Regions from separate parts of the Phascolarctobacterium faecium genome, predicted to be linked through region 2. Evidence: a T-box and tRNA genes for the amino acid it is inferred to sense, from the RefSeq annotation. Region 2 holds a T-box; the other holds one or more tRNA genes.
What was found. A T-box is a leader RNA that pairs with one kind of tRNA and senses whether it is charged. The one in region 2 lies ahead of leuS (leucine--tRNA ligase), so its partner is inferred to be a tRNA-Leu.
Positions count from the first base shown of each region.

Region 1 (4,480 bases), 1.2 Mb from region 2:
TTTGATTATATCATAGCATTTATATAAAAAAAACTCATAAAACTGTTTTTCAACCGCCGCAGCAACAAAATAACTACTGCCTATAATTTTTTCTTAACAAATTGGGCAAATGACTTTTTACAGTTTTTCTTGTATAATATCTATAATATTATTTACAATATCATTTAATTTAGCTAAGAAAAGGAGCACACCAGTGAACGGATTTGAAAAGCAGGAATTAGAGACCCAGGGAATGATGAGCAGGCTCTTTGGCAGTAAGCCCGGTCATAACGCCTTAGTTGAAATAAATAATTTTTTGGCAGAAAGTACTGCTGCTACTGAATTAACCGAAGAGATCGTCAGCAATTTTATCAAAAACTGGGGAGCAAAATTTGACAGCAGCAATATCGAATACCGCAGCAGTATGTACCGTAAGGTAGCCGACCATGTATATATTAGCGCAGTAAGCAAAGATGACCCCGTTTTCGAAGAAACAAAACATCTCGCTCAAGTTTTAGAACTTCCAGAAAAATTACAGCGTTTAGCTGATAACGGAGCTAAAAAAGTAGCTTACTTCTCTCGCTGTCGAAAAATAATCAGTGGAGAAGAACCTCTAACAATCAGCGAAATCAATAATGTTTTTGGTTATGATTACGAAGATGGCTATGATATACGAGTTCAGGTATTTCACGACTACTTGAATAAAAAATTTGACGAAATAGCTGAGCAGCAGCGGTTCAGTCCTGATGAAGAAACCGCTTTGAGGGAAATTTGTACAAAACTCGATATACCTTATGAATTCAAACCCAATATTCAAAATGCTTTAGATAAATACCGTTATTTATGGTCAGCCGAAAATGCTCCTTTAGGAGATATCAAAGTCGACTTTCCGCTGAACGAAGGAGAAATATGTCATGCCGCAGCTCAGCAGGCAGGTTTCTGCGAACATAAAACAATAGAGAAAGAAGATAACTATTTTGAATTGACCCGCCGCTTGGAAATAGACGAAACAATTTCTTTTAAAGGCGAAAAAATCGAACATCCCCATTTTACTGAAGAAGTAACCGCTGTTGTCGATATCGGCTATCTTTTCTTTACGAACCAGCGCATCATTTATTTAAGCAACAAAATGGCAAAGGTTGTAGAACTCAACGATTTGGATAATGCCAATCTTTCAGTAAATATCATTTATTTTACAAAAAAAGACGGTGAATCCATAGCAATCAAATTTAATGATGACGTAGCAGAAGTCATGTTTGCAATCTTTAAACGCATTTTGAACGAACGTCAATAGACCATGGAGGCTTGAAAATGCAGGAAAAGATCCGTTTTGTTGAATTAAAAGACAGCACCGGAATTTTAAATATTTACACGCCTTATATTCTGGATACAACTATTTCTTTTGAATATGAACCTCCATCCCTGTCAGAATTTACTGAACGTATTTCAAACATCAGCAGTAAATACCCTTATCTAGTTTATGAACGAAACAGCAAAATCTTAGGTTTTGCCTACGGCTCTCCTTATCAGGAACGCATCGCCTATCTTTACGACGCTGATCTTTCAATATATCTGGCTCCAGAAGCCCAAAACAGCGGTATTGGCAAAAAACTTTACAGCTGCCTTTTGGACCTGCTTCAAAAACAGGGTTTTTATAATGTTTATGCATGCATTACTGCTAATAACCAACGCAGTATCGATTTTCATGCTGCCTTTGGCTTCAGAAATCTTGGTCCGCATCCTAAAGCCGGCTATAAATTTGACCAGTGGCTGGATATTATCTGGATGGACAAACAGCTGCAGCAGCCTGACGGTTCTCCGCGTCCTTTAAAACCGATCAGCGCTTTTAACAACAATGATATTTTAAAACTTTTCTAAAAAAATAAAAGGAGTACATCAATTGATGTACTCCTTTTATTTTTCGCTTAGAAGTATTCCAGTTCACGTTCACAGATAGCACCGGTAACAGGATCTAACTTTAATTCTCCATCAAATTTATCAGTCAAAAAGTCGGCAATATAGTAAATATTATTTCCATCCTGCCCTTGAGTAATAACGATTTCATAGGCATTAGGATAATTTTTCAAAACAATTTTTTCTATATCATCCGGAGTTTTAGTAACCATAGTACTGCCCATAACAAATGTAGCACCTTTTACTTCGATTTCCTGCACCTTGGCCGTAGCTGTATTAACATCTACAACATAACGTTCCAAAGTATTAGGGTCTTTAAAAGTTATGATACTGGTATCACCGTCCACATTATAACCAACCAGTTCGCATACAGCAGGTATTTCTGCTTTTGCTGCATTAATAGCTGTCATACTGCGGTTTACCTGACTATGCGCGGCAGCAGCCATAGAAGTAAAGGCCAGCATCATTAATACACCTAATGTTAATACAAGATTTTTGAATTTCATAAAGTCCACTTCCTTAAATATTTTTTGCATTACTGCTTACGAATCTAATTATAGGACTTTATGAAAAAACATGACGTTATATAATCTTACTTAATCGTCAAAGATAATTTTTAAAGATTTTAAAAATAGCAGCTTCCATACTTTTTATTCAACTGTTATTTTGCCAGGCTTTTAAAATAATAATTAATTTCCTGCCACAGCTCTTTTTTGTCATCTAATACCGTACGCAGGCGCTGCGGATAAATACCGTTTGTCTTATATATATCCAAAACATATCTTATCGCATCTGCCACCATCTCTTCCTTTAGAGGTACTGGGATATGCTTTCCCTGGACAGGTCTGTTCCCTAACAATCCACCAATATATATTTCAAATTTTCCTGGTTCTGTAAAAGAGGGCACAACCCCAATATCCTGTGCCATAGCCTTACCAAGGCTATTAAGACAGCCAAAGACACCGATTTTAAATTTTTTAGGTACATCAATACCATAAAATTCTTTATCTAGTCTGCAGGCAAAAGCATGCACATCAAACATACCTTTACGGCAGTCAGTACCTTTGCATGCCACAATAGCCCGAACTGTCGCACCTGTTCCACCTAACCGAAGTTTTGCTGCCTGTACTGCCTCAATCGCAGGCTCCAACTCACTCTCACTGACACCATTCAATTCAAAAGTTCCTCTGCTGGTGGCTGTAATCTTACCATTGCCAAACTTTGCTGTTAATTCTGACAGCCGCAAAAGCTCCTCAGAAGTAAATTCACCGCAATTTCCTAAAATACGCAATGCATACTGATTCTTTTTCTGTGGCAATACACCAAAAATCATTTTATCTCACTCCATTCTTAATCATATTCATATCATACTACGAATATGATTATAAGCAATAAATAAAACAAAAAAATTCTGCAGCTCTGACAAATAAAAAACGCTTCACGAAAATTCGTGAAGCGTTTATCTTCTCATTTGGTGCGGTTGGTGGGATTTGAACCCACACGGGTCTCCCCGCCACCCCCTCAAGATGGTGCGTCTGCCGTTCCGCCACAACCGCATTGTGGTTAAAAATTACCGTTATAGACAAAAATGGTGCGGTAGAGAGGATTTGAACCTCCACGGGGTTGCCCCCACTAGCTCCTGAGGCTAGCGCGTCTGCCGTTCCGCCACTACCGCATTACAATTGCCTAAATCAGCAACAGTGATATAATAGCACACTATTACAACTCCGTCAATACTTTTTTAACCTGTTTTTATATAATTTGTAATACTCATCCCGATCATACAAAACTTTCCTCACATATTCACGTGTATCACTGTAGGGAATATCCTCGATTCTATTAAAATCGTAATCCCAATTATTTTCCTGCATCCACGCTTTTGTATTGCCACGACCGGCATTATAAGCAATCATCATCAAGACCCAGTTCCGCTGAAATTCATATTCCAGTTCTCCAAGATACCAACATCCTAAACGGATATTAGCGTCTGTACGATATAAATCCAGTGGGTCAAAATTTTTGATTCCCATCTGTTCGGCGATCCATGCCCCGGTATCCGGCATAATCTGCATTAGTCCGATTGCTCCAACCTTAGATACAGCCTTACGATCAAAATTACTTTCATTTTTTATGACTGCCGCCACTAAAAAAGGATCAATCTTGTTTTTCCCGCTGTATTCCAAAATCTCGCCTTGATAAGGCCACATATAAACAAACCGCATTTGTACTTCGTCAGACGTCCAAATTTTCCAGCCCAACAACGAAACTGCACACAGCAAAATCAGTACAAACCAAATTTTGCGGCTGTTGTTTTTCTTTTTTCGACGTCTGGCCAAACTCAATCCTCCATCTGTAATACTTTTTCCCATTCTTTTTTTACTGTCAGCTCAGTTTGCTTCAGGCTGCCACTGTTGTCAATGATCAAATCCGCATACTGACACTTTGCAGCCAAAGTCATTTGTGCCGCAATACGAACCTCTACTTCCTGCTGCGACATTCCGCTGCGTGCTATAGCACGCTCAATCTGAGTCTGTTCGTCAACTGCAACCAGCCACACTAAATCAACTTCTTTATACCAGCCGCATTC
Region 1 is NZ_AP019004.1:2,348,320-2,352,799, forward strand. It holds gene PFJ30894_RS11295 (hypothetical protein) at 194-1,273, shown strand; gene PFJ30894_RS11300 (GNAT family N-acetyltransferase) at 1,291-1,857, shown strand; gene PFJ30894_RS11305 (hypothetical protein) at 1,905-2,399, opposite strand; gene PFJ30894_RS11310 (sulfite reductase) at 2,555-3,226, opposite strand; tRNA gene PFJ30894_RS11315 (tRNA-Leu) at 3,366-3,449, opposite strand; tRNA gene PFJ30894_RS11320 (tRNA-Leu) at 3,483-3,568, opposite strand; gene PFJ30894_RS11325 (lytic transglycosylase domain-containing protein) at 3,624-4,229, opposite strand; gene coaE (dephospho-CoA kinase) at 4,232-4,480, opposite strand, start outside.
Region 1: it has a tRNA-Leu gene. The T-box ahead of leuS (leucine--tRNA ligase) is inferred to sense a tRNA for this amino acid. The anticodon was not compared.

Region 2 (4,480 bases):
TCTGCCGCCGGCGTTTGACCAGATATCTGGCCAGTTTATAGGCCAGCAGGCGGTACTGAGTAGTCAGATACACACCGGCGATGATAAGAGCGCCGCCAACTGCTTCGGAAGTATAGAAGCTTTCGTCGAGAAAGGCGATGCCGCAGATGATGCCTACTAACGGCATCAGATTCATAAACACGGCGGCCTGACTGGGGCCGATAACGCGGATGCCTTTGTTCCAGAACAGCATACCGACCAGGCTGCCGATAAAAATAACGTAAAAATAGGACCCCCAGGCTAAAGCGGAAAGGTCATAGGGCAGTGCAAACTGCCCGGTCAGGATACTGTAAGCAGCCGTAGTCAGCGAGCCAAGCAGCCCGGCCCAGGCTACAGCGCTGTAGGCAGATACATATTTACTGACCTGCGCGACAAGAATGGTATAAAAAGCCCAGGCGACCATACTGACGCAGAACAGGATATCACCTAAATTAAAGTTCAGGTTGATAATCGTTGAAAGCGAACCTTTGCTGATCAGGTAAACGGCGCCGATGATACTGGCGGCGATACCGAGCCATTGCAGCTTGTGCAGCCGTTCATGCAGCAGCACCAGACTTAAGAGTGCGGTCACGGCAGGCGTCAGCGAGGCAATAATAGTAAGGTTGGCTACGGTCGAGTATTGCAGGCCTGTAAATTGCGCAACATTGTTGCCGCCAACGCTGAGGACGCCCATCAAAAACAGCGGCAGCCAGGCCTTGCGTGGTGGCAGCAGTTTTTCGCCGCTGTAAGCCAGCGCTGCCAGCAGCACTACGCCTACTGTAAAATAACGGATACTGACCAGAGGGATCGGGTCGAACTCGCGGACGACAAAAGTGACGAACATCGGCTGTGCGCCCCAAATGATGCAGGCGGATAAAACCATCAGTGTTGCTGCGGAAATATTTTTGGGCATGGAAACGCCTTCTTCGCTGTTTATTTTACCAGCTGCGGTGTAAAACCCTGCGTGTCACAGCTGACAAGCTTATAGGTGATGCCGTTGCGGATACCTTCAAAAACCATGCTTGCATCGCTGCCGTGGATATGGCCGAAAACGCAGTGCCTGACGCCGTAACGCTCCAGCAGTTCGGCAAAAACAGATTCATTTGCAGCGTCATAAAGAGGCGGATAATGCAGTGCGGCTATGATATCGCTGTAGCCGGCTTGTCTGGCAGCTTCCAGTGAAGCCTCCAGGCGCAGTCCTTCACGGCGGTAGATAGCGGCATCGTCCGCGTTAAAATTGTCAGATGAAGGCAGGAGCCAGCCACGACTGCCGCATATGGCAGTCGTGCCGCAGGTAAAAAAGTTGTTTTGCAGAAAGCTGAAATTATTTTCTGTCGCAGTCTGCATCTTTTTTAAAGATGACCACCAGTAGTCATGGTTGCCGCGCAGAATGATTTTGCGCCCGGGCAGGGCGGCGATCCAGTTCAGGTCGGTCAGAGCGTCTTGCAGGTCCATGGCCCAGGAGGTGTCGCCGCAGATGATGACGGTATCGTCGCTGCGGATAAGTTGATGCCAGTTGGCTGCAACCTTGGCGGCGTGGTCTGCCCAGTGTTTCCCGAAGATTTCCATAGGCTTGGACGGAGGCTTTCCGGAAAGGTGCAGGTCGCCGATAGCGTAAATTTTCATGAATTATGCTCCATTTTTGCTGCTTAATGTTAACTTTATGTTAGCTTATTTTAAGAAGGAATGCAAGGAATTGCTGACAGGTTTGACCTCAGCGCGAAAATAAATGCCTGTGTCTACTGCCAAAGTCTGATTAATCCGTTTAATATAGATATAAAGTCTGAATTAGGATGCGAGAATCTTTTTCCTTTCTATCCCTGGTTGCTGTTGCCGCTTTCAGCATTTTTATACAATGAAAGTATCAAAACGCAGGGGAGGGGCAACTATGACAAAGCAGCAGGATTTCAGTATGTGGTCAATGAATTTTATTTTGTTTTGCCTGGCTAATTTTTTGTATTATGGAGCTTTTTATTTGTATATTCCGGTATTGCCGCAGTATGTGGAGATGTTGGGCGGTACACCTGCCGATATCGGGCTGGTTGGTGGCGCTTTCGGCCTGTCGTCCTTTATTATACGGCCGTATTTGGGTAAATTGGCCAACGAATGGGGTCGTAAGCGTATGATGCTTCTGGGTACGATTTCTTTTGCACTGTTGTTTCTGCTGTTCGGCAGAGTTACCGGCGTGGTGCCGCTGGTCGTACTCAGGCTTGCGCATGGTGTTTGTCTGGCGATGTATCTGGCGGCATCGGCTGCCTATATAGCCGATTATGCGCCGGTAGACAGGCGCGGCGAGGTGCTGGGGATTTATCAGACCTGCAGTGTGGTTTCTATGGCTGTTTTTCCAGCAGCAGGCATTTGGATCCTTCAGCATACACAAAGTTATCCTTTTTTGTTCAACGTGACTTTTGTTACGGCATTAGTATGCTTTTTCGTGTTACTGCCGCTCAAGGAAACGAATCCTGTTTATGAGCAGGAACAAAAACTGGATCTGCTGCCGATTTTCAGGCGGCGGGTAATTTTTATGTCTTCGCTGTGCCTTTTGGGTGCATCACTGGTCTATGGCGCGATTCTTACTTTTTTACCGATTTATGCGCAGCAGCGGAATATAAGTGATTATGGTATTTTTTTCGTAGTCTATGCTTTGGCGACGATGGGCAGCAGGGTCTTTGCCGGTAAGCTGTCCGATCATGTCGACAGGCGTCTGGTAATTTTGCCGTTTTCACTTTTGGTTGCACTGGCGGCTATGTGTTTCTTTATTATGGATAACGTTTGGACGCTTGGGCTGATCGCAATATTATTCGGACTGGGATATGGCGCTTTAGTGCCGGCGCTTACTGCACTGGTCGTTGATGTTACCCGGCCGGAAGAACGTGGACCGGCACTGGGTTTTTTTACTGCTTTTATTGAAGTCGGCATCGTCGTCGGCGCTATGGGGCTGGGGTTTATTACCGGGATATTGGGCTATGCCAATATGTTTGCATTGTCAGGTATCATCGTACTGGTGATCACACTGGCATTTTGGCTGTTGTTGCAGCAGCGTCATACTATTAAGCTGGAGGGAGAGTAAGCAGGCTCCAGATGAGCGCAGAGCATTAAAAGCCGCCTGCAGCGCGTACTAGGCAGATGGGGAAGAAAAGACTTGAAACTCCGCGGATTTGTGATATAATGGTTAAAGTATTTGCAGAATGAACAAATTCGGTGAAGCGGAGTAGTAACCACAGATCCCTGTTGCAGAAAGTTGACGGCAGCTGCGAGTCAATACGGGAGCAAGGTGAACTCGCCGCGGAGGAGCCGCGTCAAAAGCGCGGACGCATAACCGGCGTTACAGGTTTTGAGTGGCCGAGATTTTTTTTCGGCAATCAGGGTGGTACCGCGAAAGCTATTTCGTCCCTGGCCTAACAGCCGGGGACTTTTTTATTTGCCGCGCTGCGGTGGTAAGCAAATTTTAGGAGGTTATGAGAAGAATGATCGAAGAAAAGTATACTCCCCATGCCATAGAAAGCAAATGGCAGAAATATTGGGAAGATAACAAGGCATTTAAAACTGATATTGATGCAGGCAAACCCAAGTCTTATGTGCTGGAAATGTTCCCGTATCCTTCGGGCAACCTGCATATGGGGCACGTACGCAATTATTCCATCGGCGACGTAGTTGCCCGCTTCCGCAGTATGAACGGTTTTAACGTGCTGCATCCGATGGGCTGGGATTCTTTTGGTATGCCGGCTGAGAATGCCGCGATCAAACATGGTATCCACCCTGCTAAATGGACGATGGAAAATATCGCCAACATGACCCGTCAGCAGAAGGAACTGGGATTGTCCTATGATTGGGACCGCGAAGTTGCCACCTGTAAGGAAGATTACTATAAATGGACCCAGTGGTTCTTTGAGCTGTTTTATAAGCGCGGTTTGGCCGTCAAGAAAAAATCTGCTGTCAACTGGTGTGGTGAATGCAACACTGTTTTGGCTAATGAGCAGGTTATCGACGGACGCTGCTGGCGCTGTGACCATGAGGTCGTCAAAAAAGATCTGGAACAATGGTTCTTCAAAATTACCGATTATGCGGAAGAACTTTTGGATGATTTGAAACTTTTGAACGGCTGGCCGGAACGCGTTAAGACGATGCAGAAAAACTGGATCGGGCGCAGTGAAGGTCTGGAATTCAGCTTTGACGTGCCCTGCATCAATGCTAAGCTACCTGTTTACACTACCCGTCCGGATACGGCATTTGGCGTTACCTTCGTGGTCCTGGCTGCCGAGCATCCAATGGTAGAGCAGTTGTGCCGGGATAATCCGAAGGCAGACGAGATCAGGGCTTTCTGCGCCCGTGTGCGCAACCAGTCCGATATTGAACGTACTTCCAGCGAGTCGGAAAAAGAAGGTATCTTTACCGGGAAATATGCTGTCAATCCTTTCAATGGTCGCCAGGTAGAGATCTGGGTCACCAACTATGTCCTGTA
Region 2 is NZ_AP019004.1:1,135,070-1,139,549, forward strand. It holds gene PFJ30894_RS05555 (DMT family transporter) at 1-931, opposite strand, end outside; gene PFJ30894_RS05560 (metallophosphoesterase) at 952-1,644, opposite strand; gene PFJ30894_RS05565 (MFS transporter) at 1,907-3,088, shown strand; T-box leader at 3,211-3,416, shown strand; gene leuS (leucine--tRNA ligase) at 3,486-4,480, shown strand, end outside.